2 linked regions of the Chloroflexus aurantiacus J-10-fl genome follow. The protein of the gene in region 2 interacts with the protein of the main gene of each other region in a pairwise test. Links are inferred from orthologs where the notes say so. Each region holds a gene or a part of one and is shown on either strand. Other genes may lie near its edges.

Evidence for each region.
Region 1: the proteins of cysK (region 2) and epsC interact in binary tests that used the Escherichia coli proteins (3 or more experiments, as listed by UniProt). The link is inferred for Chloroflexus aurantiacus J-10-fl from one-to-one orthologs.

The regions. Positions count from the first base shown.
Region 1 is NC_010175.1:2,525,148-2,541,209, forward strand. What follows is about bases 5,825-8,787. They hold epsC (serine O-acetyltransferase EpsC), read right to left. Parts: upstream 7,710-8,787; coding sequence 6,939-7,709; downstream 5,825-6,938. Other genes in these bases: cysS (cysteine--tRNA ligase), read right to left, coding at 5,825-6,901; CAUR_RS09630 (FmdB family zinc ribbon protein), read right to left, coding at 7,976-8,236; CAUR_RS09635 (DUF1294 domain-containing protein), read right to left, coding at 8,373-8,787. In the rest of the region: CAUR_RS09595 (protein kinase domain-containing protein), read right to left, coding at 1-909; CAUR_RS09600 (S41 family peptidase), read right to left, coding at 1,313-2,647; CAUR_RS09605 (16S rRNA (uracil(1498)-N(3))-methyltransferase), read right to left, coding at 2,661-3,419; CAUR_RS09610 (type I phosphomannose isomerase catalytic subunit), read right to left, coding at 3,425-4,459; CAUR_RS09615 (50S ribosomal protein L11 methyltransferase), read right to left, coding at 4,487-5,473; more of cysS, read right to left, coding at 5,483-5,824; more of CAUR_RS09635, read right to left, coding at 8,788-8,945; CAUR_RS09640 (methylmalonyl-CoA mutase family protein), read right to left, coding at 9,299-10,993; CAUR_RS09645 (ComF family protein), read right to left, coding at 11,051-11,707; CAUR_RS09650 (DUF2256 domain-containing protein), read left to right, coding at 11,860-12,045; CAUR_RS09655 (hypothetical protein), read right to left, coding at 14,167-14,823; CAUR_RS09660 (amidohydrolase), read left to right, coding at 14,998-16,062.
Region 2 is NC_010175.1:1,848,793-1,864,643, forward strand. Bases 6,145-8,896 are described here. They hold cysK (cysteine synthase A), read right to left. Parts: upstream 8,110-8,896; coding sequence 7,180-8,109; downstream 6,145-7,179. Other genes in these bases: CAUR_RS07000 (DUF2298 domain-containing protein), read right to left, coding at 6,145-6,776; CAUR_RS21740 (hypothetical protein), read left to right, coding at 6,926-7,048; CAUR_RS07015 (hypothetical protein), read left to right, coding at 8,281-8,844. Outside these bases: more of CAUR_RS07000, read right to left, coding at 1-6,144; CAUR_RS07025 (alkaline phosphatase family protein), read right to left, coding at 9,163-10,572; lgt (prolipoprotein diacylglyceryl transferase), read right to left, coding at 10,569-11,414; CAUR_RS07035 (sulfatase family protein), read right to left, coding at 11,420-12,958; CAUR_RS07040 (enoyl-CoA hydratase), read right to left, coding at 13,492-14,298; CAUR_RS07045 (4-hydroxyphenylacetate 3-hydroxylase N-terminal domain-containing protein), read left to right, coding at 14,528-15,851.

The sequences.
Region 1 (16,062 bases), 680 kb from region 2 along the record:
GCTGAGCGCCAGTTCCAGCGGATTTTCAAACCACTCGGCACAGGCTTCCCAACGCGACTCCTCCATATCGGTGGTAGACTGATCGAGCAGGGTACGCAGTGCCAGACGGAGGGCATTGGCAGCAGCGCCGGCCGTTGTGAAACGCAGATTAGGTTGCGGTGACAGCATACGCAAGAGCACCCGTTCGGCCAGGGTCAGAGGCGGTGGTTTACCGACTAGATCAAGTTCGGCGATCAGACCGGTGGGAGGAAGTTCACCACTCAGCATATGGTAGGCCACGGCACCCAGGCTATAAATATCGAGCGCCGGATGCGCCTCGTGCTGAATCAGGCGCAGTTCAGGTGCTGAATAGGGGGTTACATAATCGGCTTCCTCGATCTGGCTCAGATCAGGGGCATCAGGAGCAGCAGCAAGGCTTAGGTTGGTAAGATAGGCATTGCCCTGCGGCGTGACCAGAATGTTCGCCGGTTGCACATCACGATGAATGATCTGCTGCTCGTGGAGATAGTCGAGAGCGGCGGCAATCTGGCTAATGATGCGCATAGCCAGTGGCAGTTCCAGCGGGCCTTCAGCCAGTAGATCACTGAGCGGACGGGCATCGACATACGGCGTTACCATATAGTCGCCGTAGCGCTCATCGTGACCGGCATCAATCACCGGCAACAGATGGGGATGATTCAAACTTGCTGCCAGGCGGGCGGCCAGTTGAAACCGGCTACTGGAAATCCAGTCGTGGCGTCGTAACAGGGAAATATACACCGGACGGTTCAGCGTCTGATGAATGGCCCGGTAGATGATAGCCAGTTCATCCTGTCCGATGCGTTCGAGTAGCCGATATTCGCGCAGCTCAGCGCCATTCTCTGCCCCCTGGCGTCGTTCGCTGCGAATAAAGGGGCGTGGATTGTTCATAGCCACCTCAGACCCCCACCTGTAATAGAACTTGTGTTCGTATTATACCGTATCTGTCAATGGTAATGTCTCTGACCCGCCGCCTCATAAACGATGCCAACGAGCAGAGCATTACAGCTCAGCCTTTGACTGGCTATCATAGCACAAAGCGTCAACTCGCTGTTGCGAGTGAGGAAATCGCTACCGATGGTAGCTGCTCGTTTCCTGTTGCCACGCTGCATCATTGCTATACTGTGATTGTGCCGTTTGGCGGCGGGCAACCAAGAGAACCGGATACGCGATGACGTTCATCCGTATCCTTCCTGTCAGCCAGGATCTCTGCCTCCCCAATTCAACCTCCACGGCGCCCTGCACGCCGTTTCCTCGCGCTTGCCCCTTTGCCCGCCGTCCGGTCTACGGCCCCTTAGGGGGCCGTTTCTGTTTCTGCCGGCGGTGGTGGTGCGGTTCCGTTCTCTAATAACTGTAAAGCCCAGTAGAGTTGAGCATCAGCACAGCTCGTATCGGCGGGACGATCAGGGACGCAGGGGACAGGGTAAGTCGCCTCATTCGAGGCCGGTACCACGTGCTGGGGGGTAATGCCGACACCGTTAATGGCTTCGCCAGCAGGGGTTAACCAGCGGGCAATGGTGATGCGTACACTACTCCCGTCGCGTAACGTGTAGATGTTTTGCACCGATCCCTTGCCGAAGGTGCGCTCACCGAGCAGTACGGTGTTGGGCCGTTGATCGCGTAAGGCGCCGGCCACGACCTCGGCCGCACTGGCCGATCCACCATTCACCAGGACAACCATTGGTATGTCGTAGAGCCGGCGGTCGGGTACGGCAGTGATAGTACGCAGCTCCTTTTTGACCCCGCTTCGTTCCTCTTCGTAAAGGGCGATGCCGTCGTAAAAACGACCCAGGACTTCTTGCGCAGTGGTTAAAAAGCCGCCGGAATTGTTTCTCAGATCAAGCACAATGGCGCGTGGCTGTTGCGGCCGCAGTTCGGCAATTGCGGCATCAAGCAACTCGGTGGTGGTGGCTTTGAATTCGGTGATCTGGATGTAGGCAATGCCATTCGGCAGCATGGTGCTGTTAACGGTGATCAACGGGATGGCGGCACGAGTAATGGCAACGGTAAAGACGCGATCCTCTGCCGGGCGACGCAGGGTCAGGCGAACGACGGATCCGGCCGGGCCACGGATCAGGCTGACGGCACGGGCACTGGCGTCGTTCTCGTTCAGGCCAGCGATCAGTTCAGCCAGTTCCTGATCATCGACGGCCAGGATAATGTCACCCGGTTGCAGGCCGGCCTGTGCTGCCGGCGAGTTGGGGATGGGGCGGTCAATCACAATCATCCCATCCTCGACCCGCAGGTAGGCACCGATCCCTTCGTAACGGCCTTCCATTGACTCGCGATTCTGCTGTGCCTCCTCTGGCTCCTGGAAGAAGGTGTAGGGATCGTCGAGGGTGGCCAGCATGCCACGGATGGCACCGTAGATCATGCGCTGCCGATCAATACTCTCAGGACGGTAGAAATTGCCTTCCACCAGGTCCCATACATCCCAGAACACGGCAGCGTATTGCCGGCGGTCACCGGGGGTCAGCAGGCGGGCGTCAGCATTGGAAACGCCGGTAATAAAGACATCAATCGGCGAGACGCCGACGATACGGCCGGTAATCCACCCGCCGAGAAACGCCACGGTCACGACAGCCAGCCATTGCACGATTTTGCCGATAATTGCCCACACCCGTTCCATAGCAGTATCTTTTCTAGTATTGAAGTGCATATTGAAGCATGGCCAGTGCTACCAGCGGTGCCGTTTCGGCCCGTAAAATGCGTGGTCCCAGTGACACCGATTGAATGCCGTGCTGATGCGCCGCCGTTCGTTCGGCGGGATCAATGCCACCTTCGGGTCCCGAATAAATGGCAATCTGGCGTAACGATGGTTGTGGCGGCAGCACTGTGCGTAGATGCACCGTTGCCTGTTCATCGAGCAGAATAGCCAGGTCGGCGGTATGCGCTCTGGTCAGTGCCGCCGCGAACGACTGCGGTTCAGCGACAACCGGCAATCGTCCGCGTCCGGCCTGCTCGGCTGCTTCGGTAGCAATGCGTTGCCAGCGCGCCAGACGATGTTCGTCAATCCGACCGGTGATGAGCGAACGGGCGAAGGTCACCGGTACAATCCGGTATACCCCTAGCTCAACAGCTTTCTGGATTGCCCACTCGAAGCGCTCAGGACGGATGAGGGCCAGATAGAGATCAAAGGTCACAGCCGGCTCGCCGGAAGCCTGGCAGCGAGCCACTACCTGACCGCGAGCGCGTCGCCGATCAATGTGAGTGATCTCAACGATTGCCGCCAATCCCTGTCCGTCGAGCAGCATCACCCGATCACCGGCGCGGAGGCGTAAGACACGCTCCCATTGATGAATGATGGCCGCATCATCAATCTCTACCTGATCGGTGCGTAGCCAGCCAGGATTGACGAAGAAGCGGCGTGTGTTGGGAATTGCGAGTGTGTCATCAACCATCGGCTTTAGGGGAAGATTGGACCGGTACCCGGTGATACGCCAAGTGTGCTGATTAACGCCGGTATATCGGGAATATATGAACGCAACAGGGTTGCATCATCGGCGAGAAGTCGGTACGCTCCCAGGGTTGCCGGCAAGAGGACCGCCGTTCCGCGTGGCAGGTCGAGGGTAAGCTGTTGCCAGGTAAGCTGTGCCGTCCCGCCAATGACGGTGAGGATCTCAAGCGAAGCGGGGTCGGTCTTCGCCGCTACTTCTCCCTGCACGCGCCAGCGTTCGAGTGCAAATGATGAGCAGGCTACCAGCAATTCGCGTTGTGCATCGAGCGGCAGTGGACGCAACCGGGCAGTGTGCGCCGGTTCCAGCCGACTCACCGCCAGCGCCTGCTCGATGTGCAGCGGGCGGAGCTGACCGGTACGGGCATCGCGGCGGTTGTAATCGTACAGGCGATAGGTAAGATCCGATTTCTGCTGAATTTCAAACAGCATAATCCCGGCGTTGATGGCGTGAATCGTCCCCGCCGGTACGAAGATCAGGTCGCCGGACTGAACCGGCCGCTGCGCCAGGAGGGTTTCGACGGTACCATCAGCGATTGCCCGCGCCAGTGTCTCACGTTCCAGCACCGTGGACGTGCCCAATGTCACCGTTGCCCCCGGTTCGGCAGCCAGAATGTACCAGGCTTCGGTTTTGCCGTGGAAGCCGGTATGCGCCTCAAACGTATGGGCATACTCATCGTCGGGATGCACCTGTACCGAGAGGCGGTCGGCGGCATCAATGAATTTCGCCAGCAACGGTAGATCGGCACCGTAGCGGGCGAACGGTCGGGAACCGACCAGGGCGGTGCCGTAGGCACGGGCCAGATCGGCAATCGTTGTGCCGGCCAGGGGGCCGTTGCTGACCCGATTGCTATCGAAGACCAGCCAGATTTCACCCAGCCGTTCTGGATGGGGGTGCGGCAGATCGAGCCACGGTGCCAGTCGTTGACCACCCCAGAGCGGTTCAACCAGGCGCGGTTCACAGAGAATTGGATAGAGTGTCTGCATAGGTTTGCGTCTTTATCGAAATCAGGTCTATTGTGGGCGACGGTGAACCAGAGCCACCCACTCACCCTCAACATGGCGTTCGATCTGTTGCAGACCGACTGCGGCGAAGGCCGCTACGACCTCTGCCTCTTTGACATCAATGATACCACTACTAATCAGTAGACCACCGGGTTTGAGAGCTGTCGCCAGATCAGGCGCCAGCAGCACCAGGACTTTCGCGATCAGATTGGCCGCGATCAGATCGAAGGTGGCCTGGGGCGTGTTGTCGTGCAGGGTGGGATCGGGTGTTTCCGGCCCAAAATCGCCAGACAGCCAGTGCCCCATCGCCTGCCCGGCGCCCAGGCTGCCTTCGGCTACCGTCACCAGGTCTTGCACCTGATTGCGCTCAACATTTTCGTGCGCGACCCGTACCGCTATCGGATCGTTATCGAGTGCCAGTACCTGACCCGCACCGAGTTTTGCCGCAGCAATCGCCAGAATCCCAGAGCCGGTGCCGAGATCGAGCACCTGTTGTCCGGGTTGCACCAGCCGTTCGAGCAGGTGCAGGCAGAGACGGGTGGTTGGGTGGAGGCCGGTACCAAACGCCATCCCCGGATCGAGCAGCAGGACAACATCGTTCGGCTGCGGCTGATATTCCAGCCACGACGGCACAATCACCGTGCGCTCGCCAACGCGCAGCACCGGGTAAAACTGCTTCCAGGCGTTCGCCCAGTCTTCTTCGGCCAGTGTGCGAGTCTGGATCGGGCCGAGCGGGCGAATCTGGTGGACGTGCCAGAGGGCATGTTCGATCTGCTGACGGGTCTCTTCGGCCTGCGCGTCGAGTGGCAGATAGGTACGCAACCAGACCGGTCGGTTGGGATCGTACTGGAATTCTGGCCCTTCATCGCCAGCGATCCAGCTCTGCTCGACCACGACACCACCATTGTAGCCGTAACGGGCCAGGATTTCGGACACCGTTTCCACGGCTTCCGGGTCAACTTCAACTGCAATTTCGAGCCAGGATGTTGTTTGCATGAATGTACGTCACCTCTCCCACTTCCATCGCGTGCCCTGCGGGCCATCCTCAAGCGTGACACCCAGATCGCTCAACCGGTTGCGCACCATATCGGCCAGGGCGTACTGTTTTGCCTTACGCAACTCGCTCCGCACCTCGATCAACAACTCGATGAACGGAGTGGCTTCGGCACCGGTTGTGCGTTGCCGTGGTTGCAAGCGCAGACCGAGCACACCGGCCAGCTCTCGCAGGGTCTGCTGCCCAATTGCCAGCGCATCGTTATCGAGACCGGCGTCGCGTGCTGCATTGATGGCCCGTACCAGGTCGAACAGGGCAGCGAGGGCTGCCGGGCTGTTGAAATCATTGTCCATTGCCGTGATGAAGCGTTCACGGGCAAGTGCTGCCGCCTCGCGCAGGGCAGTCACTGCCGGCCCTTCGTGTACCGTCCCGGTGGCCGGTGCCAGGGCCGAGAGCAAGCGCTCGAGTTTGCGTTGATTATCGGCGGCAACCTCGTCGTTGTAGGTCAGCGGGCTGCGGTACGAGCTGCTCAACACGATCAAACGGAAGACATCGGCGTCGTAGCGGCTCAGAAAATCGGCAATCGTCACTACATTGCCCAACGACTTCGACATCTTTTCGACCTGGCGCGTCTGCGGATTGACCAGTTGCAGCATGCCATTGTGTACCCAATAGCGGGCAAAGCACTGCCCGGTCAAACTCTCGCTTTGGGCAATCTCGTTTTCGTGATGCGGGAAGATCAGGTCGGTGCCGCCACCGTGAATGTCGATCTGTGGGCCGAGGTGTTCCATCGCCATCGCCGAGCACTCGATATGCCAGCCAGGCCGGCCCGGCCCCCACGGACTCTCCCAGGACGGTTCGCCGGGGCGAGCGGCTTTCCAGAGCGCGAAATCAGCCGGCGACTCCTTACGTGGATCGACCTCGAAGCGGGTTCCGCTCAACATCTCATCGAGCGAACGTCCAGAGAGCTTGCCGTAGTCTTCGTCGCGGCGAACACGGAAATAGACATCGCCATCAACGACATAGGCATAGCCGCGCTCGATCAAGCCCTGCACAAAGGCGATAATCGCCGGCATCGTGGTTGATACTCGTGGATAGGCGGTTGCCGGCAAGACATTCATAGCCTGCAACTGGGCGAGGAACTCGGCGGCATACTGCCCCGACAACGTCAGGGGGTCTTGACCGAGCGCATTGGCACGGGCGATCACCTTGTCATCAATATCGGTAAAATTGACGATATGCCGCACTTCGTAGCCGCGAAATTCAAGATAGCGCCGGATGACATCGAAGACGATGGCCGACATTGCGTGCCCGATATGGGCTTCGTCGTAGGGAGTCACGCCACAGACATACATCCGTACCACGCCGGGTTCAATCGTCTCCAGCGGTTCGAGGCGGCGGCTCAGGGTATTGTAGAGTTGAATCGTCATACGAACTCACTATGTTGCAAACAGTTGTCTCCCGGTTTCAGATACCGGCACCTTGATTATACTCTTCTTCAACCGACGATGAGTCATTCAAGAGCGTTTGCCAGAGCTGATCGGGCAATGCGTCGTATTTGAGGCGATGCTCTTCGTGATGAACATGGGTAGCTGCCTCCAGATCGGCGATCCGCAGTTCGAGTTCCAGCACCTTATCGTGCAAACCGCGCAGCATCTCGCCTTCGGGGTCGGGCAATTGCTCAACCCGGCGCGACAGACCGGTTACCGGATCGCGGCGAGCCACGATCCGTGCCGGCACTCCCACGGCGGTCGAGTGCGGTGGCACATCTTTGACCACAACGGCACCGCCACCGATACGGGCACCTTTGCCAATCGTGATAGCGCCCAGCACAATCGCCCCGACGCCAATAACCACCTCGTCCTCAACCGTTGGGTGGCGCTTACCGGTTTGCTTCCCGGTTCCCCCCAACGTCACCCCTTGATAGAGCATCACCCAATCGCCGATCTCGGTTGTTTCGCCAATCACTACTCCCATGCCGTGATCGATGAAAAATCCGCGACCAATGCGGGCACCGGGATGAATTTCAATCCCGGTGAGAAAACGGCTTATCTGCGAAATCAGGCGCGGAATGAAAGGGATATTGCGCCGGTAGAGGGCATGGGCCAGGCGGTGCAGAATAATGGCATGCAGTCCAGGATACAGCAATACCTCGGCCAGATTACGGGCAGCGGGATCATTGCGAAAAATGGCGCGAATATCATCGCGCAATACACACAGTGCATGTGACATACGCATCGACATTACCCCGGTAATAATAACCTCGTAATAACCTCGTGAACAAACAGGACACAAACAGACACAAGAGGAAACTGTGCGCAGGTAGGTGCGCGTCAGCGCAGATGCAGAAGGGGCGCTACCGGATCAGGCAGCACCCCTAACGACAGTAGCAGGCAGCAAGAGGAGAAAATGGAGAAGGGATACGGAAAGCCGCACCCTGAACAGCAATGTACTGATGCGAACGGGTGCGGCACAGCGGCGTGCAATATGATGTGAACGAATGTCTAATCGTCACCGGTGTCACTCTTGGTATCACTCTTGTTGTCCTTGCCGGCGTCGCTACTCGTCACCGAGCCACTGCTGGAACCACGGCTGTCGGTAATATACCATCCCGAACCCTTAAAGACAATCCCTGCCGGTTGAATGACCCGGCGTACCCGGCCGGCCTGACCACAGAGACAGACGGTCAGTGGTTCGTCTTTGAAGCTCTGGAATTGTTCAAACTGTTTGCCACACGCATCGCAGGCGTACACGTAGGTCGGCATAGCGCTGTTCCTACCTCCCTTTGGTTATTGTTTGATGTATCACACAAGGTATTTTACTCCAGAATACCAGGACACGCAATAAGAGGAGTGTTAGCGTTGTCTTATTGCGTGTCCTGGTATCACCGTTCAGTGTGTGTCATGTGAGCACCTGATAGCAATACCAGAACAAAACACCCAGATTGACAAATACTACCAGCCAGAATACCCGTTGATACGACGCCTTTCGATTCTTGTGCGAAAGATACCACTGCGCAACCAGTGCGCCGGGCCAGCCACCGAGCAGTTCAAGCAGGTGCAGACTGCGTTCGGAGATGCGGCGTCGGCCCTGGCGGGCGTTGATTTTGTCGAACTCATAGGCGATGAAGGTGATACTGCTGAAAAGTGCATACAGAATCAGTAGCAGTGGCGAGATACCACCGATGAAGGTGATGAGAGCCAGGGCAGCGAAGAAACTACCACTTACCAGCAAGGTAACCACAACGAATGAAACCGGCTCATTACCGAAGCGGACATCGATAGCCTGCACTCTGCCCTTGTCGTCGTTGCCAAGGGCATAGGTAACGGAAGTATTGAGTTCTGGACGCCGTTGCCGATCAGCGAGATGACGGATATGAAAGAAGACTCTATCGCGACCATTGGCAGACTCAATAAATCCATACCCTTTATCGTCTTTCCAGACAACGATTTTACCTTTGTGGCGCTTTGCCATGACGAAAACCTCTGCGTTGTCGCCGATGCTTCCCGGTTGTGGGAAAGCAAGGAACCAGTTTTTATCCAGTATAGTGAGTATGCGTACCGTTATGTATCCTTTCCAGATTGCCCCCCGGCTAACCTGTCAGGGAAACTGTATTTACGCCGGTGTGTGATGCCACGTGTGGAGCAGAAACACCGTTCTCCACACCCGCGCTCAGGGCGACGCTGATGCGACGCCACGATCACGAGCGATGACTTTTGTTAAACTAGATAGGATATTATCAACAGACAGCCCCTGTGCAGAAAAAATCACAGGGGCGCATGCCCTGCGCCCCTGAAAACAATCCCTCTCTGACCATGAAGCCGTTGCTACACGATCACCGAGTCTTGCTGATAGACCCCGAACACTTCACGCAGCACATCACACATCTCGCCGAGTGTACAATACGCCCGTACACAGTCGAGGATTGCCGGCATCATGTTCTCGTTCCCCTGAGCGGCGGCGCGCAACTCTGCCAGCCGGCGAGCGACCAGCGCCTGATCGCGCTCACGCCGCACCCTATTCAGTCGCTCCAGATGACGCTTCTCGCCCTCCGGATCCATCTGCAAGATCGGAATCGTCAGCGGCTCATCATCCTGGAACGCATTCACTCCCACAATAATGCGCTCCCCACGGTCGATCTCTTGCTGATAGCGATAGGCAGCATCGGCAATCTCGCGGTGATAGTAGCCGTTGCGGATCGCTGCAATCACCCCACCCTGGGCATTGATCGCGTCAAAGATCTGCTGAGCTTCACGCTCCATGCGGTCGGTTAACGCTTCGACGAAATAGCTACCGCCGAGTGGATCAACCGTGTTGGCAACACCACTCTCGTAGGCAATAATCTGCTGCGTGCGCAGAGCAATCGTTACCGCCTTTTCCGACGGCAACGCCAGCGCCTCGTCCATCGAGTTGGTATGCAGGCTCTGTGTGCCACCGAGCACGGCTGCCAGCGCCTGGATCGCCGTGCGGACGATGTTGATCTCAGGTTGCTGGGCAGTGAGCGAGCAGCCGGCGGTTTGGGTGTGGAAGCGCAGCCACCACGAGCGCTCATTCTTCGCACCGTAGCGTTCACGCATCGCCCGCGCCCAAATGCGCCGGGCAGCGCGATACTTGGCAATCTCCTCGAAGAAGTCATTGTGGGCATTGAAGAAGAAGCTGATCCGGGGGGCAAATTCATCAATATCGAGACCCCGCTCCAGCGCCGCTTCGACATAGGCAAAGCCATCGGCCAGCGTAAACGCCAGCTCTTGCACAGCAGTGCTACCAGCCTCGCGGATGTGATACCCACTCACGCTAATCGGGTTCCATTGTGGTACGTGGCGAGCGGCAAATTCGATGGTATCGACCACCAGCCGCATACTCGGTTCAGGTGGGAAAATGTATTCGTTCTGGGCAATGTACTCCTTCAGAATATCGTTCTGAATCGTACCCCGCAACTGGCTCCACGGAATGCCGCGCTTTTCGGCCACCACCAGATACATGGCCCAAATCATCGCCGCCGGCGAATTGATGGTCATTGAGGTGCTGACCTGATCCAGCGGCAGATCGGCCAGCAAAATCTCCATATCGGCCAGTGACGAGACAGCCACCCCACACTTGCCAAATTCACCCTCAACCAGCGGATGATCCGTGTCACGCCCGTACAACGTGGGCATATCAAACGCAATTGACAATCCGGTCTGCCCTTGCTCGAGCAGATACTTGAAACGGGCATTTGTCTCCTCGGCGCTACCGAAGCCGGCAAACATGCGCATCGTCCACAATTTGCCGCGATAGCCGGTCGGATGAATGCCGCGCGTGAACGGATACTGACCGGGGTAGGCGATGTTGCGCAGGAAGTGGTCGGTCAGGGTTTCGCCATCACGAGTGAGATCAAGCGGGGTGTAGAGACGCTCAATTGGTGCACTACTGGTCGTCATAAAGGGGCCAGAACGTTCAGGCGTGCGGCGCAGGGCTGGCCAGAGGCACTGCTGTTCCCATTGTTCGTGGGCGGCAGCGAGCTGCTCGATGTCAGACATCATCGTCCCTCCTGACTGAGAATGGTAGATTGCCGAAGCGCACTCTGTGCGCGTATACTTCTATTGTACAACGGAGTCGTCAATCAGCGAACGCGCCAGCGCAATCGCCCCAACCGATTGTGCCCCGGCTGCACGCAGAGCAGCCGCGCAGGCTGCCAGGGTCGCCCCGGTGGTAAAGACATCATCAACCAGAATCAGATGTGGTGGTGGGGGAGTTGGTCGGTTCCAGGCGAAAGCTCCGGCAACGTTTGCAGCGCGGGCATTGGCCGCCAGCCTGGCCTGGCGTTGGGTAGAGCGTATCCGCACCAGCCCCTCAATCAATGGCGGCCCACCGGCTTGCCGAAGCCGGCCTGCAAGCTCGGCAGCCTGATTGAAACCACGTTCACGCAATCGGTCACGGTGCAATGGCACCGCAATCAGCGCATCAGCCACCAATGGCCCGGCAGCCGCAGCCAGCAGATCGCCCAGGGCATGGGCTACCCGGCGTCGTCGACCATACTTGAGCTGGTGAATAGCTGAGACCAGCGCACCTTCATACCGAAACGCCACCCAGGCCCTGTCGAGGCCAGCAGGCGGCGGAAAGGGCGGGAAAGGCCGTAGTCGCTTACGGCAGGCGGCACAGAAAAGATCGCCGGTCAACTGCCGGCAACCGGCACAACGGTCGGGAAAGAGCCAGTTCAGTACACGGTTGAACATAGCTGGCGTAGCGTGATACATAGCCTGCTCCTGTAGTCAAGTGAGACATCAACCCGAACCGGCCCGGTTGCCGGCACAAAAATTCGAGATCGGCTATCGTGCTCACTCATCAGACTTACGGTACTATGCTCCTGTATATATAACCGTTCTGCGAGGCAAAAAGGTACGCCGTTATGGCTAGAACAAAATTGACCAACGCTACGATCCATACGCCAAAGCGTAAAGGGCAACTACCAACCAAAATCTGCGCCGTTTGCGGACGACCGTTTGAATGGCGCAAAAAGTGGGCACGCTGCTGGGACGAGGTACGTTACTGTTCAGAGCGCTGCCGGCGCGAGAGTCGCCGTTCACAGGCATGACAGCGTTGCGGCATCTACGCCACCCGTTGGTGAGGCGATCCGCAATCTGGAGTTCGGTGGACGTCGGCACTCCCTGGCAGCAATCATTTGCTACCCGGAGCGAAAGTGGGATACGATGTTCCGCCCTGGCGTGATTGGATGGAAGTGAGCATGCTGCATCTCTGTAAGTCTCGTCAGAGATGCGCTAAAGCGTGGCTCGGTTTCACCCTGTCGGTCACGTGGGAGAGCGATCTATTCATAAAAGCGGTGCTGTCGTGCGCCCAGACTGTCGCACAGGTACATGAACGCTTGCCAATCACCAAAGACCGTTTATCCTGCTCCTGTCCTGCTGGCAAAGCGCAGCTCCGGTCGTGCCATCACGCGCTGGATAGGTTGCCGTGCCCGCTCGTTATGCGCGTGTCGCAACGTTTGGAGTGCGGCAGCCATGCTGCCGCAGCAGCCGTGCTCACGATCCGGCGCCTGGCACGCCGTTGACACCACTGGTCACGGAGGTGCGAGATTGGATTGTTTCAATCACAGAGTCGGTCAGGAATGAGATAACTTCTCGTAGACGTTTTTTTGAAATAGGTTCTAACAAGAGAGGGCGGATAGGAATGAGGTGTGCTCGGCAATTTACCCCATCACCCGGCCTACCGCACACTACTGCTGTGTCCCTCTGTTCCACTATCGACCGGTGAATCGGTACATTCCACGGATTGGTATCACGCAGCGTGGTCGATACAGAAGTCTGGCTGCCGTCCTCCCAACACCGGAGACGCGAATTGATCGGCGATTGACAGCAGGTTTAGCAGACACAGGTTTTGAGCGCGCCGGAGGTGCGCACTCCCAGGGTGGTGAGAAGTAAGCATGCTGCATTCCGGTCAGTCTCGTAAAAGATGCCCTGAAATGTAGCGTGGTTTCACCCTGTCGGCCACGTGGGAGAGCGATCTAACAAGAGAGGGCGGATAGGAATGAGGTGTGCTCGGCAATTTACCCCATCACCCGGCCTACCGCACACTACTGCTGTGTCCCTCTGTTCCACCATCGACCGGTGAACCGGTGCATTCCACGGATTGGTATCACGCAGCATGGCCGATACAGAAGTCTGGCTGCCGTCCTTCAAACACCGGAGACGCGAATTGATCGGCGATTGACAGCAGGTTTAGCAGACACAGGTTTTGAGCGCGCCGGAGGTGCGCGCTCCCAGGGTGGTGAGAAGTGAGCATACTGCATTCCGGTCAGTCTCGTAAAAGATGCCCTGAAATGTAGCGTGGTTTCACCCTGTCGGCCACGTGGGAGAGCGATCTAACAAGAGAGGGCGGATAGGAATGAGGTGTGCTCGGCAATTTACCCCATCACCCGGCCTACTGCACGACACTGCTGTGTCCCTTCGTCTACCATCGACCGATGACCGGTGCATTCCACGGATTGGTATCACGCAGCATGGCCGATATAGCAGCCTGGCTGCCGTACTTCAAACACCGGAGACGCGAATTGAATCGGTGAGTGTCGGCAGGGTTAACGGACACGGGTTTTGGGCGCGCCGGAGGCGCGCACTCCCAGGGTGACGGCGTCGAAGGCTCGTGCGCCCAAGGGGATGGAGCCGGAGGCTCGCACGTCCATGCTCACAGGTGAACAGAACATATCAGCTAACGCATCAGGATGCCCTGGAGAAGACTTCTGTCGCCCCTCTCCCGCGTGCGCTATGCATTACCCATATGTCACTCAGCAGCCGGTATGACCCCTCATAGCGCATCGTGCTGGACACGGCGCATCGTTCGTCACGCACACCAGGCGGTTATGGGTTCCGCAGCGTCCTGCTTTCCACCGCCAGGCCAGCCCTGCGCTCGTGCGGGCTGACGCTCGCCCTCACGACGTGGCAGCCCCGCTGAGGCTACTCATGCGTGCGTATGGCGCCTGCTCCCCACCAGCAGGCCAGCCCCGAAGGGGCTTCAAGGAAGTGAGGCAGGGTTTTAACCCGCTGGCTCTGAACCTGCCGACTCGTCGCCCCTCATCCCCAGCCCCTCTTTCCCGCATACGCTCGCATATATCGCCCGTCTCTACGGGCATGGAGATAGCGGACGTTCTCGTCACGATGATCGAGCCTGTCAATAATGAATGAGATGACTTTTACAACCCTGCCTACCCTGACCGGCGACCATCCCTTGCCCGCTGAGCCATCTGCCACTCATTAATCAGCGTGGCTGCCTGTTCGTTGGTAAGCTGAGCGACCGGAGCCTGAAACCGACGCTGTGCTTCGGCGTCGGGATCGAGTGAGAGGTCACGGGCCAGTGAAGCAATGGCGTTCCGCTGCTTATCGGTGATCGGCTGATTTGCGTAGCGCGCACGCTCTTCGGCGATGACAACCCGCTGGTGTTCATCACTCAGACGCTTTAGCTCATCGATGAAGGCCGATGCCTGGCCTTTGTTGAGCGAGACCAGATCATAGCCATGCTGCTGGGCGAAGCTGGCGAGTTGCTCACCCGACCAACCCAATGCCTGTTGCAGGGCAGCGATGAAGTTGCGCTGTCGCTCACTGGCCGGTGCATCGGGATCGCGCACTGTAATGGCCGTTGCCGGCGTGTATTGCTCGCGAATGTGGGCGATCTGTTGTTCGACTGCTTCGCGTTGGCTGCGAAAAATCCGCCAGCCGAGATCAACGGCCTGCTGAACCATCTGATCATCAGCATCAATTGGCAGGGTAATCGTCTCTTCGATGGTGATAAAGTCGTCGCCGAGTTTGATCGCTGTACGATAGGTGCGGGTGACACTGCGTTCGCTCTGTGGTTTGGCCGGCATGGCTTCCTCCTCTAATTCTCCGTACCGATTCGTCCCTTTGCGCCTGGTGGCTATTGTTGTGCAATGCCGGCGCTGAGACTATTATAGCACAAATGTTCAATTTTTGTCAATCTTGAGATTTCCGGTTACAATGCCCATAATAACCGAAGTGCAATATCAATATAGAGAAACGTTATGTACGATCTTCTTGTTCAACGCGCCGACGTACTTCAGATCGCCAACGGCGTTCCTTCCGTGCTGCCGCAACACGATATTGCGATTACCGATAGACGTATCGTCGCCATCGCTCCCGACATCAGCCCCGGTCTTGCTCGTGAAACTCTGGCCGCTGATGGTCTGCTTGCTATTCCCGGTCTGATCAATAGTCACTCCCACACCGCGATGAGTCTGTTTCGCGGTGTCGCTGAAGATGTTCCCATCGAAGAGTGGTTCAACGGCATTATCTGGCCGCTGGAGACCAATCTCACCCCTGAAGATGTCTATTGGGGCACATTGCTCGGTCTAGCTGAGATGATCGAAGCGGGTGTGACCTGCGTCGCCGATCATTACTTTGCTATGGATGCAATTGTCCAGGCGGTGCAGGAGTCGGGGATGCGTGCACTGCTGGCCTGGACGATCTTTTCGGGGGCTGATGAACACGAACAATTGAGTCAGGCACGTCAGTTTGTCGAGCAGTGGCACGGTGCTGAGGCAGATCGGATTCGGGTCTGGATGGGGCCGCATTCACCGTATACCTGCACACCATCGTTGTTGCGACGGGTGGCCCAGACAGCGCGTGAACTCGGCGTCGGTATTCATATTCACCTTTCCGAAACCGCAGCCCAGGTGGCCCAGAGTCTCGCTACCCACGGCTGTTCACCGGTCTCCGTCGCCCGCAACGCCGGCCTGTTCGACGTACCGGCCCTGGCAGCGCACGTTGCCCACGTGTCACCAGAGGATATTGCGACCCTGGCAGCCCATGGTGTAGCGGTGGCCGTTACTCCGAAAACCGAGATGAAACTGGGCATCGGTGTTGCGCCAACGCTGGCAATGCGCGAAGCGGGGGTCACCGTTGCGCTTGGGAGTGACGGTGCGGCAAGCAATAACACCTACGATATTCTGGAGTCGGCTCGCCTGCTGGCCCTGCTCGAAAAGCTACGCCAGAGTGATGCCCGTTGTATGCCAATCGGAACTACGCTCGAACTGGCTACCGGCGCCGGTGCCCGCGCGTTGCAATGGGACGGGATCGGTGTCTTGCAG
Region 2 (15,851 bases):
AATGCCCGTTCAACTCCCCCGACATAGACGTAGTCTACGTTGTAGCGGGCCAGAATCCGCAGTGCGGTATCAGGGTCGGTGGTGGTGAAGAAGGTCTCGACATCGCGCACCCGCTGTCCGGTGACCACCGGATCACGCTGTTCATCAGCGTGCAGCGCACTGATCACCGTCGGCAAACCGGTGGCTGCGGCCACGCGAATAGCGTAGGCGCGGTAGAACCAGAGGCTCGATTGCAGCACAACCGGTGTGCCATCGATCTGCCGGTTGAGCCAGCGAATCGCCGCTGCATCACCGCTGAGATCAACCTGGACGAAGGCTGTATCGGGAGCGCACCCACCAAACGCCTGACAATCGTAGGTAAATGTGGCCTGTTCCATAAAGGCCATACCATCAAGTGTCGGGCCAGTCTCGACATCAAACCGGGTCACCAATCGCGAGGGAATCGCCACCGGTGCATAGCTACCGGCGATTATGGCCGGAATAGCAATGATCGCCAATCCTGCCATGACGGCGCTGGAACCACCGTAGCGTTGCAAGCCACGCAGCAGCCGGGGCAAGAGGCCAGCTGCCGCCAGCCCCAATAACACCCAAACGTGCAGACCAAACTTGAAGACAGTGTTCATGCGGTACCAGTCACTGCCATCGAGATGGTCGCGGATGTAGACAATCTCTACCCCCAACGACACCGCCCACGCCACCCAGCACAGGAGAAGCGCATACCATGCCGGTGCGCCGGCTGCCCGTCGCATCAGCAAGATCGTCGTCACCATCAACACAACGAACAGCGACAGCCGCAGTGCCAGTTCGGGGACGGCAGCACCGATGATCATCAGCAGACCGATCCCACTTGCAATTAGTGCCCAGCGGCGACCGGCAAAGCCGCTTCGCCAGCGCTGGAGCAATCCACCGGCAATCACCGGAATCACGATGATCAGGGGCACGCCGTAGATAAGCAGATAATCCAGGGGAAGCGTGACACCGGTGGTGACCAGGCCAATGCCACGTACCATCGGCCAGTAGCGGTCGAAGAAGGGCGCGAAGAGCAGCAACGATCCCAACCCCAGCCCCACGGCCTGCACGACGGCCAGCGTCAGTGGTTGCCAGCGCCAGCCGGTGCGACGGATAGCACCGGCAATAATTGCCAGCCCGCACAACAGACCGTAGGTCGGAAAATCCCACGAGTTTGTCACCGCTAATGTCCCCAGGGTCAGTGCGCTGAGGAGCCAGAGCGGACGTTGAGGGCGCAAGATGAGGTGCCAGCCACAGACGATTGCCAGCAGCGCCAGCGGCAGTGCGATGAGATGCGGATGCAGATCGGCGTACAGGAAACTGAAGAGCGGAAATTCGTTAATCGTATAGGGAATGACGCGACTCGGCCCGACAAACCAATCACCGAGCAGTTCGGCCTGACCACTCAGCAAGAGGCGCAATCCCTGTGCTCCCAGCGACCAGCCGGCGGGGATCAGGCTGGTCAGATTCCCCATCAGACCGATCAGGCTGAGAGCGACAATACCGTAGCGACGACGCCCACCCAGACGAGTGCCCAATTCGTAAGCCCCGGCCAGAAGCATGCCGTACAGCGTCGCCAATGCCAGATTGAAACCGACTGCCGAATCGATACCGAGCAGTTTGATCGGCACCGACATCAGATAGAGGCCGTAGTAGTAGTAGTTGATATACCCGTTACTATAAAATGGATCGTAGGGTGGCATCTGGGGACTGCGGAGGATGGCGTTGAGAAAGCCCTGCTCCATCGGCTTTTCACCACCCCAAACCGGATGCCACAGATCGGGATTCAGCGCGCGAATAATGGTCATGGCGGCAAAACCGGCCAGGAAGATCGCCTCGCCGGGAAGGAGTGACCGCCACGCCGCTCGCTCAGGGCGCACGCCAACCCACCAGAGGAATAGCCCAATCCCGATCAGTACCAGCAGCCCACCCGCCAGACCTGCACTATCGTACCGCCACCAGCCAAGGCTGGCCGGCAACCAGATGACATACCCCAACAAGATCAAGCCAATCGGGCGTGCCCAGGCCAGACCGTGTACCCCCAGAGCCGCATAGGCAGGCAATACACCCAGCCCGGCGATGAGATACCAGACGAGTAACCAGGCCACGATAGCCAGCCACGGCTGCTCGTTCAGCATGGTATTCCAGCTCAATCGGCCCACTGAAGGTAAATCCTGCACCGGCTGCAACAACTCCAGCGCCGGTGTCGTGCGCAGCGACGGGGCGCGGATCGGCAGATCATTGGTCAGCATCTGTGGCTGGCCCGGTGTGCGCACGCGATAGAGCACGCTCTGCCCGGCCTGAAAGACCCGTTCCAGTTCGCCCTGATCTACCAACGCAGCGAATTTTGCCAGTCCTTCAGCACTGTAGAGTTGTCGTTCAACCCCGCCGACATAGATATATTCCACGCCATAGCGACGGATCGCCGCCAGCGCTGTTGTCGGATCGGGAGAGTTATAGATCGCGGCAATGACCTGTTGACGATAATTGATGACCGGCGTTGCGTTGACTGCACTGCGCTGCTGAATCTGGTGCCACTCCCAACCGAGGATCGTCGGCAGACCGGTAAAGGTTGCGATACGCCCGGCCCACTGATACGATGGTTGATGAGCTTCGAGAATGATCGCCGTTCCCCGCACATTCCGCCGCAACCAGTCAATCGTTGCCGCATCCTCATCAAGTGAGTAGCCGGGGCCATTGCGCATCTCGGTGATAGTGTTCAGGAATGCCGCGCCATCAAGCGTGCGCGGTGCGTCAGGGTTCCAGCGGTCGGCAATCCGGGCCGGAGCAGCGGTGACCGGGTACACCAGGCCGGCAGCCAGAAAGAGAGCGCACAGGCTGCGTAGTCCCCAACGCCAGAAAGGAAGCAATCGCTGCGTTGCTGCCCACAACCAGGGAAGCGCAACCGCGGTCGCGAGGGCAAGCAGTATCCACGTATGCAGGCCGAATTTGAAGACGGTATTCATGCGCCCTACATCACCGCGCACCACCACCATCTCAACCATGGCCCACAGCCCGATCCCGCCAAACGCCCACAGTAGCGGCACGATGATCGTGAATGAACGACGACGGATGCGCCACAAGAGCCAGGCTGTTGTGACCAGCACGCCGATCAGAGGCAGGATTGCCGGCAGATTCAAGCCCAGGGCCACCAGCCAGACCGCCAGCGGCACAATCACTATCAAAAGGCTTTCCCGCTGTCGCCACGCCCACAATCCCACAAACACGAACCAGATGATGAGCCAGTGACCACCAATCTGAACGATCTGACCGGTTGTGGTGCGTTCAGCGGTCAGGATCGTCTCCAGCAGGGTAAAGCCAGGCCCCTGCCAGAGGGCAATGCCACTGGATTCGGTGGCAAAGCTGGCAATAAATGGCGCAAAGAGGATATTTCCGACCAGAGCCGGAGCAGCCCCAACGACCAGCGCAACCAGCAGTGTAGCTGGCCACCCTCGCCCGGCCTGGCGCCAGCGCCGACCCGTTGCCAGCGCCACCATCAACCCGGCCAGGCCAACAAACGTTGGATAATCCCAGGTGTTGGTGGCCCGGATCGCACCCGCGACCAGGCCCAGCAGACCGATGATCCACCAGTGTGCGGCAGTTCCCTTGCGCATCCACGCCAGCGCCAGCCCTAATGCCGCCAGACTCAGGGGCATCACTATCATATGGGCGTGAAGATCGGCGAACAGAAACGTAAAGAAGGGAAATTCATTGATGGTACCCGGGGTAATGCGGGTGGCATCCCAAAAGGCCCACTCATACCGTCCTTTGGCCATCTGTTCGGCGGCATAGCCGTTCAAGAACCAGCCAGCCTGCGCCAGATTACCGATCAGCAAGACGAGAACCGGCGCCAATCCGGCGGCTATCAGCGCTGTTCGTTCACGCTGCGGTTGCGGTGAACGTGCTGCCAGCAGGTTATACACCACCCCAAACGCCCCCAACGCTGTCAGCGCGAAGATCGTCGCCACACCGAGGTTGTAGCCGACTGCCGGCGCGACACCGCTGAGATGAATCAGCGCACCAACCAGCACAAACCCAAAGTAGTAGTAGTTGATATACCCACCTGCGTGCCACGGATCAAGGGGTGGAAAGGCAGCACTCCGCAGCACCGCATTGAGGTAGGCGAAGTCCATGGGCTTCTCGCCGCCGCGTGCCGGATGCCAGAGATCGGGGTTGAACCAGCGCAACGTCAGGCCAATGAGCAGGAAAGCGAGAAAGACCATCTCGGCCATAGCGAGCGCCGACCAGCGCTCGTGCCAGATGCGGCGCAATGTAGTACGTTCACGCCAACCGATGAATCCTCCCACCCCTAGCACAACCATCCCGATTGTCCAGAGTGTGGTCGGTGCGAACGGTACCAGATGCAGACTGCCTCCCAACCACGCCAGATACGCGACCAGCAAGAGACCCACGATCTTGGCCAGACTATATCCCCGGTCGGGCAGGTTACGTAAGCGTGGCCCAATCACGGCAAAGATCGCCAGCCCTAATCCTTCCAGCCAGAACAGCCACCACATCGCGGCGAAGGGAGTGGTGCCCAACCAGGACCACCATTCACCGCCAGCCGCGTATCGTGGCCAGACACTCTCGGTCAGGCGCAGAGCCGTTGGGTTACGGTCGGCAATCAAAAGCGGCGACTTATACACCTCGCCCCATTCGACATTTTCGGTGATCAATCGCTCGGCCCGTTCACGGCTATAGAGCGGTGTCTTCTGAAAAATGAGCACGCGCGGATGGTCGTAAACGCTAAAAGCCTCTTCGGCCATCCAATCAGGAATGCGAATGCCGAGGATCGTTGGATACGAGGTAATCTCCGCCACCAGCTCAAAACCGAGTTCACCGTTGAACAGGTAGTGGTAATAGCGCATCAGGGCCGGATAGCGCATCCGCAACCGTGAGGTACTATCGTACACACGATTGCTGGTCAGCGTGATGTAATCAGCCTGATCGAGCTGATCGAGCAGACCGGGTTCGCTGCCATTACCGAAATACTTGACCGGTTCGTCCTCGGCATACGGTGACGAATCGATCCCAAAAAAGGTGATGTTCCAGGCGGCATTTGTCGTGGCCTGCAACGGGAGCGGATCGTCCCAGCGCTCGGACATGACAACACTGCCGGGTTGGGCATGCTCGGCGAGCCAGCGTGCTGCCTGTACCCGCGAATGGGGAACGGTGTAGATGCGTGAGAAGGCATAGGCCCAAACAGCGGTCGCTACCAGCACGACCGGCAGCGCAACTCTGGCTGTCCAGAATAGTAGGCGCTGTGTGGTACCGGTGAGCCGCTGCCGCCAGGAGATCGAGCGAACCGCGACAACTGCATGCAGTCGGCGGCGTCCCCACCGGGCCAGAGTCACCAGTGCCCAGGCCGCCAGCACCGTAAGCGCACCATAGATTGGCAGCAGGTACCGCAGCGTGACGGCGAACTGATTGCCTTGCCAGGCAAAATAGAACGTCGCCCAACACCAGAGCACCCAGGCCGGATGCCATGGCCGCCCAATGAGTGATGTCGGGTGAAGCGCCCATTGCCAGCCACGCCGGACATACCGCCCGGCGAAGAAGAGCCATCCGCCCCAGGCCGCCAGCCCCAGCAACGGCCCCATCCCCCACAACACCATATTCAGCCACGGAAAGATATAGGCCGGTCGGCCAACCCACTGCTGACCGGGCGGAAAGTCGTACTCACCGGTCACCAGGGCGCGTACCGTGGTTAAATTCTCACGAAAGCGGGGATCGAGCCGAATATCAAAAAACCCGGCACCGTGGAGGAGCGACGGGCCATCAATGCGTGGCGAATCGGCTCGCGAGCCGATAAACGCATCGGGAGCGAGGGCGCGGAATGCGACAAACGAGACCAGGCCGGCGAGGATCAAGAGCAACAGTTCGCGCTGCACCCAGCGATTGACGAGAGTCGACCAGCGCTGCCCCTGCAATACCCGTTGAGCCGCAATCAGTGTTGCTACCACCGCCAGGCCACCAATCGTCACCATCGTGATCCGATTAGCACTTGCTGCTCCGATACTCAGACCGAGCGCGAGATACGAACCAACGCCACCCCCCTGGGCAACCCGCACCGTCCAGTACAACCCGAGTAGGCAGAAGAAGGTTGAAAAGGCCGGATCGACAAAGAAATGGCTCTGCTGAATATGCATGACCGTGAGTGCTGTCAGCAGTGCCGCTATCAGGCCCACCCGTCGCCGAAACAAACGGCAGCCAATCAGATAGATAAGGACGACGCTACCGAGATCAAACAGCGCCGCCAGGATGCGTCCAACCTTAACAATCTCACCGTAACTCGTCAGATTAACGCGGTCGGGATTCAGCCACCAGATCAGAGGTGTCAGGCGTGGCCAGGCTCGTTCCGGGTTGGCAATTGCCGGCCCGTAATCGGTACGTCGTTCGGTTGGCGCTGTTGGATCGGCCCCTACCCGTGGTGGCCCGGCAATCGTGAGCACCTGCGCCGGCAGCTCTTCTGGTGGAGTCAGCATCACCGCGACGGCCCGCGTCAGCATGATAGGGAGCGGCCCGTAGACGTAAAGGGGAAACTGTTCGTAATTACGCGGATTAAGTGGTGAACGACTGGAGTCGTAAAACTCAGCTACATCGCCCGGTAGTCGTACCGTTGAGGCGACATACGTAAAAAAGCGCTCATCAGGATGCTGACCGGTTCCAGAGTCCCAATCAGCGATATTTAGCGTCCGCAGGTAGAACCCTAACAGTAAAATGGCCGTCAGCCCAAGGCGGACGAACCAGACTCGATAGCGGAGCATAGCCTGTTGCACAGCGGTTCCCACGACGTATAGTCAGCCTGCTTGATCGATGATACAGCGAAACAGCGCATTCGACGCATGCGCTGGCATTATACACCGGTATCAGCAAGCTGTGCGATGAGAGTAGGAATCTCCGTTGGAGTCACGCCGTGAAACCGACGCCCGCCCGGATAGACAAGCAGATTGGGGCCAATAGTGCAACGATCCTGACAACTACCGGCGATACACGTGATCTGATCGGACAAGCCGGCGCGCCAGATAGCATCTTCTAATGCGATGTGAACATCGGCTGCACCGCGCCCGCGGCAATGTGGCCCAAGACAGATGTAGATGCGTTTCATGCGAGTAGTAAAATTGCCCCAACTATAAGGTTGGGGCAATCGGTCGTTGTTCCGGCGGCTGATCACTCTTCAGCGAAGAGTGGCGTTGATAGATAACGTTCACCGTTTGAGGGCACAATAAAGACGATCAGCTTACCGGCATTCTCCGGACGGCGGGCCACGCGCAGCGCTGCGGTCGCCGCAGCCCCACTTGAGATACCGACCATCAAACCCTCTTCGCGAGCCAGCCGACGGGCCATCGCAAAGGCATCTTCGTTGCTCACCTGCTGAATCTCGTCAAGAATGCTGGTATTCAGCACATCTGGGATAAACCCGGCGCCAATGCCTTGAATCTTGTGCGGCCCAGGCTTGCCACCCGACAACACCGGCGAAGCCTCTGGCTCGACTGCGACAATGCGCAGACTCGGTCGGCGCGGTTTGAGCACTTCGCCAATGCCGGTGAGTGTGCCACCGGTACCGACACCACCGACCACAATATCGACCTGACCGTCAGTATCGCGCCAGATTTCTTCGGCGGTAGTGGCACGGTGAATGGCCGGGTTGGCCGGGTTCTTGAACTGCTGCGGCATAAAGCTATTGGGGATTTCGGCCAGCAACTCCTCGGCGCGAGCAATGGCTCCCCGCATCCCTTCGCTACCCGGCGTCAACACCAGCTCGGCGCCAAAGCCACGCAACAGTTTGCGCCGTTCGATGCTCATCGTTTCCGGCATCGTCAGGATTAGCCGGTAACCACGTGCCGCAGCGACTAACGCCAGACCGATCCCGGTATTGCCGCTTGTCGGCTCGATAATGACCGTCTCGCCGGGTCGGATCAACCCTTCACGCTCGGCAGCGTCGATCATTGCCAGACCGATACGATCTTTGACCGAGCTGGCCGGGTTGAAGAATTCGAGCTTGGCTACCACGGTAGCCTGGGTATCATTAACGCGATTAAGCCGCACCAGCGGCGTGTTACCAATCAGTTCTGTGATCGAGTTGTAAATACGGGCCACAGTTGGCTCCTTTACGCTAAACTATTTACGTTCTATCTGCTATTGTACTCAGAGCAGCAATAAATGTCAATTTGTCAGGCAAAAAAGTCAAGTTTTGTGGCAACAATCACGCAGACAGTTCATGCTATACTGGACGGCGCAACGGTTCATTCAAAACAAGAGGGAGAAGCAATGCGCGGTCGTGCAGTGCGTCCGGTAGATCGAGCCGGCGGTGGAGAAGAGGCAATTCGTTTAACCCGGTGCGCAGGCACCTGGTTGGCCGATCCGCCCGATGCAGATGAGCAGGCGCGGATTGCCGAGGCAGTGCGGGCATTAAACGGTCAACGGGCATTAGCCCTTGAATTGCACCGCGATCCGGCGGCACTCGACGCTTACTGTGTCGAGTTGTTCCGCGATCCGATGTTTAACCCGCTTCATATCGGGCCGGAGATCATTCGTCGAATTATCGACAAACTCGGTGAACCACCAGTTGCCGACGAGTCAGACCCAACGGCCTTCTCGCAGTACCTTCAGCAGGCCGTCCTGCTCTTTGCCCTTCCCAATCCGCGTCGGCTGCTGGCAGCGCAGTTGCGCCGCTATTTACCACGCTTTACCACAGCAGGCGATTGGAAGGCGGCGGTGGCGATTGATTACAGTGCGTTCCGCACCTCACTCGGCAACGAGGTCACTCCATTTCTGGCCCAGATGACGCTGGCCGGTCTGGCCGACTACTACGATGAATTGCCTGATGCGTAGCGCACCGGCTCAATCCATTGGCACAGGGGCGGTGCTTGAACCGTCTCTGCGCCACCAACCACCTCTCTGCTCACACGCACGGCTGGTCGGCAACCGGTCAGACTTTAGACCAGTTGCAACAATCGCAAAGTATGGTATAATGCCAGCTCGTCAGGCCCCCATCGTCTAGTGGCCTAGGACATCACCCTTTCAAGGTGGAGATCGCGGGTTCGAATCCCGCTGGGGGCACCATAAAAGCGCACTGCCTGTTGCAGTGCGCTTTCTGTTTGCAAAACCTCAATGTCAGTGGCAGAATCGGCAACATTGACCATCAGCACTTTACAGTTCCAATACCGTACCGCGTAGTCCTGCGGGGATCGGGATGTTGAACCGGCTCAACAGGGTAGGCAGTATATCGTAAATCTGTACATTGCCGAGGCGCTGTCCCCTACCAGGACGCTGCGGATCGCGCCAGATGAAAAGGCCATGCTGGGCATGGTTGGCGTCATCGGGACCGGTGTCGTTTTCGCGGGTGAATAGTCCATTGCCGCCGACCGTTCCCACCGCCCGCCAGGCAAGATCGCCAAAGTAGACGATCAGGTCAGGGGCAACGCCGCGCACGGCGCGATAGAGGCGCTGTGGCACGAAGACCCGATTTCCGAGTGGACGACCGTCGGGGCCGGGCATTGCTTCCAGTCGCGCCGCCAGATCGGTGCGTACACGTTCATACTCCGCCGGCGGAATGACTCCCTGCGGTTCGCGTCCACGCACATTGAGAAAGATGCGTCCGTAGTAACCGCCTGCTCCCCAGGCACGGGTGCGCGACCAGTCAACATCCGCCTGATCGAGGCTGGTTGGCGTGTCCGGTATCGTGTGCAGCGTCAGATCGCCCTGAGCGATCAACCATTGGTTGATTCGCACTCCTCCCATAAGTGGCCGCGCCCCGTGGTCAGACACGACCAGCACTGCCGTCTCAGCAGCGCAGTGTGCCAGTAAAGCGGCAATCTGGGTATCTACGTGGCGATAGTATGCGTGAATCGCATCGGCGAAGGGTGAATCGGGAACAAACAACGGATGTTGCGGATCCATGTGCTTCCAGAGGGCATGGTGAATACGATCCACTCCCATATCCACCAGCATGAGCACATCGGGGCGCTCCTCCCTGATCAACGCTTCGGCAATCGCGAAACGTTGATCGCACATGGCATAGATGTCACGCACAATGCGCGCTTTGTCATCGGATCGGAAATCGGGAACATCGAGTAGATAGGTGTGTCCCGGCGTCGCTTCCGCGCTCCAGGCAGCCAGACGCTCCGCGAGTGTCGGGGGAAAGGTGTAAGTCGCATCGGTCGACGGTGCGAGGAAGCAGGAGACCAGCGTACCATTGACTGCGGATGGCGGATACGTACCGGGCACGCCGATCACTGCTACACGCCACCCCGCGTCACCGAGGATGTCCCACAAACGTGGAAACCGGATTGCCCGACTATCGGCAACAACCATGCGACCATAAGAACGATCAACACGGTTGCGAAACCCATAGACACCGAGTTCGCCCGGATCGCGCCCACTCATCATGCAACTCCAGGCAGGAACAGTGATCGCCGGGATACAGCTCTCCAGTTCGCCATAGACCCCTTCGGCCATCAGGCGGTTCAGCGTGGGCAGATCGGCACGCCAGCGTTCAAATACCAGCGACGGCTCGGCGGAGTCAAGACCAATAATGAGGAGACGGGGAAAAGAAGTCATGATTCAGCTTTTGCGCTCACGGTTGGATAGCGGTACCGCCGGTAGAGCAGCACGGATGCGCCAACAACCGCAGCGAATGAAAGGACATGTACGACATTGAACGGTGTTCCGGGGAAAAACCACGAGTCAGTACGGAGAAACTCGATGAAGAAGCGTCCCAACGGATACCATACCAGGTACATAAGCGCTATATCACCATCACGCAAGCGATCACCGTAACGACGCCAGATGAAAAAGATCAACGCGAAGCCGATCAGGTTCCAGAGGGATTCGTACAGAAAAAGCGGGTGGAAGCGGGTTGTTTCTGGGAATGCCACCAGATCGCGGTACGGCCCGATACGATATTCGGGATCGATACGCAATCCCCACGGCAAGGTGGTTGGTGGACCGTAGAGTTCCTGGTTAATAAAATTGGCCCACCGCCCGACAGCCTGCCCCAGCGGTAGACCGAGCGCAATCGCGTCGGCATAGACAAGGATCGGCACCTTCCGCATACGGGCAAACGCCCATAATCCAAGCGCGCCAAATATGAACCCGCCGAAGATGTGCAGACCACCTTCCCACACTGCCAGAATGCTCGCCGGATTGCTCAAAAAGCGCTCCAATCCTTCCGGGCCACGCGATGACTGGATGAAGACATAGTAGAGGCGCGCACCTAACAATCCCGGAATCAGCACCCAGAGCAACAGGTCCCACACCGACTCGCGATCAAACCCACGGCGCTCAACATGGCGAGAGCCAACCCACGCGGCCAGCATAACACCCGCCATGATCAGCACGCCATACCAGCGCAGGGTTAGTGGGCCGAGTTGAATAATGACCGGATCAACAGGTGGATACATAGGTGTTACTCAAGATACCCTAGTTCGCTCAAACGCCGCTGCAAGATCGGATCATCCACACTCTCAGCACGTTGAATAAGCGGTGCTACGGCACTGGTACGGCGTACAAAAGCGCTGAGGCGCGCCTGAAGTTCTTCGACTCGTTCCGGTAATATAGCCGCCAGATCAATCGTTTCGCGGGGATCGGCATCGAGATCGTATAACTCAACCTGATCCTCCCCGGTCTGGATCAATTTATACGAACCGCTGATCACGGCACGGCGCGGTTGATCGAAGCGATTTGCACGCACCCGCTCGGGCTGGCGACGCAGCATGATACCCAGAACATTCTGCGGCGGTTCTGCCTCACTGAAGACCGTTCCACCATCAGGATCGGCGGCAGGCGATTGGGCCAGTGAGCGATCACACTCAGCGCCGCTGGCGATCCCGGCGGCGCTGAGGAGCGTGTGAAATACCCTTCGCAATGATACGGGATGATTGACCTCCGTACCTCGCGGAAAGTCGCCTTCCGGATCGCGCACTATCAGCGGTACGTGAATCAGTTCGTTGTAGACTGACATGGCGTGCCCAACCATACCCTTCTCACCCAGGTGATCACCATGGTCAGAGCATATCAGGAGTAGCGTGCGGTCCAACGCACCACTCTCGCGCATACGACGCAGAAATTCGCCAAGATGTGCATCTTGCGTAGCGACCTCGGCATCGTACACGTCACTGAGCACGTGGCGATACCGTTCATCTGCTCCGGCGAATGGAGCAAGCCAGCCGAAAACATCGCCGTTGAAGCGGCGTACATAGCGCGCTGCTTCCCGGTCGCGGATCACGTCTGGCGCGAACCGTTCGATCATCCGCCGATCCGGATGGTACGGCATGTGAACGCCCATCAGATTGATAAAGGCAAAAATGGGCTGGTTTGGCTCAACACCGCGCCGCTCGATCAGCAGGCGCGCCGCATCACCGAGCGATTTGGGAGTATTCCCTTTGAAACTGAGCGCCGTCTGCCAGATCGGCACCATCAGCGGCGTGAACGCGAATTCCAGCATCAGCTCAGAACGAGCAAATACGTTCTGAATACGGTTAAGGACTGCTGCCAGGCGGCCTTTGAACCACTGACGATAACGACTGATCGGGCCGGCACGTGCGCCTGCCTGATTCGGACGTGAGGTCAGCAGACCGCTGTAATTCAGAAAACTCTCGAAACCACGCTGTAAACCATTGTTAACGACACCAACCAGTGGGTTATTGCAGAACGCCGCTGTCATGTACCCACCTGCCCGCAGGCGTTCTGCCAGCGTTGGAATGCCGGCAGGGAGCGCCGCGTATGATTGGTTGGTCGCGTGCTCGGATGGATAGAGACCGGTAAACATCGAAGCGTGCGATGGGATCGTCCAATGGGCAGCGGTAAAGACACGATGGAAGAGGGTCGATTCAGCCGCAAGTTCATCGAGGTGAGGCGAGGTCGGTCGGGAATAGCCGTAGCACGAAAGCCTATCGCGACGCTGGGTGTCCAGCACGATCAGCACAATATCGGGACGCCGACTCACAAAGGTTCCTCCTCTTGGAAACGTCGGTCCTGATAAATTCAGTATACCACTCCATGGCCATGAGAGGAGGTTCAGACAGTATCAACAACAACTGTACCCTGCGCCGCGTCTGACGCAGGGTACTGAGGCAACCCTGGCCTGCCTGCTGACATCCTCTGACAGCCAGACCCTGCCCCTGCATCCAGCTAGCGCTTGCGGGCCACACTCCACTCCCAACTGTCCCGCCTGGTATGGCATACCCGCTGTTGTCTGCTGCCAACGACAGTCGGGTCTGGGTAGACATCGCGTACAACTTCCGTATCCCTCACGCTCCATCAGGCTTGCATCGTGCCCGACTCGCCGGCAGTGGTGGTACGATGAACCGGCGAACCGTGTTCACGTACCACCTTCGCGTTAGCAACACCCGGCAAGTGAGGACGACGTGCTACAGCGTTGCAAAGCCTCGTCGAGCGGAGGGACACACAATCATCGTTTCGCGGACGCTTACCTTTCGTGCGTTACTCACCAAAAGGTGGGTAGTATAGCTCCTGTTGTTAGCGTTCGACATTCGCCCACGCCGGCGGACGCTTCTCGACAAATGCACTGACCCCCTCTTGAGCACACGGTTCCATCATGTTGCATGCCATCGTCTGCCCGGCCAGCCGGTAAGCTTCTTCCATTGGCAGTTCAAGCTGGCGGTAGAAGAGCGACTTGCCGATAGCAATCGACTCTGCCGGCTTCGCCAAAATTGCATCCACCAATCGCTGCACCTCGGCATCGAGGTCTGCCGGTGCTGCTACCCGATTGACCAGCCCTAACCGCTGTGCGGTAACGGCATCGATAAACTCACCGGTGACCAGCATCTCGAAAGCGGCCTTACGCCCGATATTGCGCGACAGCGCAACCGATGGTGTCGAACAGAACAGACCAACCGTAATCCCCGACACGGCAAACCTTGCTTCAGTCGACGCAACAGCCAGGTCACACATTGCTACCAACTGGCATCCGGCGGCAGTGGCAATCCCGTGCACACGTGCAATGACCGGTTGCGGCAGGCGCTGTATCGTCAGCATCATCTGCGTACAACGGGCAAAGAGGTCTTCGTAGTAAGCCTGATCGGGATGCGCCTGCATCTGCTTGAGGTCATGACCGGCGCAAAAGGCTTTACCGGCGCCCGCCAACACCACCACCCGTGCCTGCGGATTGGCGGCAATCGCATCGAGTTCACGTTGCAGTGCTTCGAGCATCTCTTCCGACAGGGCATTGAACTGGCGTGGCCGGTTGAGGGTAAGGCGAACCACTCCACGTCCATCAATCTCGCTCAAGACGAATGGTTCGACAGCAACTTCGTGTCCTTCCATCGTAGACCTCCGTATGAATATGGTTTGGGGTAACTGTCACCATTGTACACGAAGACAGGTTGTCACGCACATTTTCCACAATCTCAACCCGCGTTCGACTATGTCGAATTTCATTATCGACACCGGCCAGTGCTCCCCCTATAATCAAAATCACCGCGAAGATAAAAAGCCAGGGATATACCACAACGCGGCAACGGCGCTGGGATTCATTTCACAGGGAGGTGAGGTTATGACGGTATCCGAAGCGATGACGGAGACTACCGTAGCCGGTGCGCGCCCGATGAACGGGCGTGAGTATCTGGACAGCCTGCGCGATGATCGAGTGATCTACTTTCAAGGGGAGCGGGTGAAGGATGTTACTACCCATCCGGCGTTTCGCAACTCGGCGCGTATGGTGGCACGCTGGTATGATCGTCTGCACGAATTGCACCAGGAAGACGTGGCACGAGGTGGGCCTGAAGACTGGAAGTGGACAATGCCGACCGATACCGGCAGTGGCGGCTGGACACATCCCTTCTTCGTTGGCTCGCGAACGGTTGCCGATCTGGTGCGGGCGCGAGACACCATTGCCGAACTACAGCGAGCCGTCTACGGCTGGATGGGGCGCGCACCTGATTACAAAGCCGCATTTACCGGTACGTTAGGAGCTAATGCTGAATTTTATGCTCCCTACCAGGAAAATGCTCGCCGCTGGTATCGGAAGACCCAGGAAGAGCTGATTTACTGGAACCACGCCATTGTCAACCCACCGATTGACCGCAACCGGCCTCCAGACGAGGTTCGTGATGTGTATATGCACGTTGAGCGCGAAACTGATGCCGGTCTAATCGTTTCAGGGGCAAAGGTCGTAGCAACCGGCAGTGCCCTGACCCATGTCAATTTTATTGCGCATTACGGGCCGCTCCCCATCAAAGAGAAGCAATTTGCGCTGATCTTCGCCGTTCCCATGAATGCGCCCGGTATCAAGCTGATCGCTCGCACATCCTACGAGTATAATGCGGCAGTCACCGGCAGTCCCTTCGATTACCCGCTCTCAAGCCGTCTCGATGAGAACGACTCTATCCTGGTGTTCGATCAAGTCTTGATCCCCTGGGAAAACGTGTTTGTCTACGGCGACATTGAGAAGGTCAACACCTTCTTCCCGCTGTCCGGTTTTGGTCATCGCTTCCCACTCCACGGCGGGGTACGTTTTGCCGTCAAACTTGACTTCATCACCGGCCTGATGCTCAAAGCGGTAGAAGCAACCGGCGTTGCCGAGTTTCGTGGTGTGCAGGCGCGATTGGGTGAGATTGTCACATATCGCAATCTCTTCTGGCAACTGACAGAGGCGATGGTACGTAACCCGATGCCGTGGGTTGATGGTTACCTGCTGCCAAATCTCGAAGCTGCCTTCGCGTATCGGGTCATGGCACCGGACGCCTACGTCAAGATCAAAGATTTGATCGAGAAAGATGTGGCCAGCGCCTTGATCTATCTCCCTTCGCACGCCGCCGATCTGAAGAACCCCGAAGTGCGTGGTTACCTGGATCGGTTTGTGCGCGGATCAAACGGCT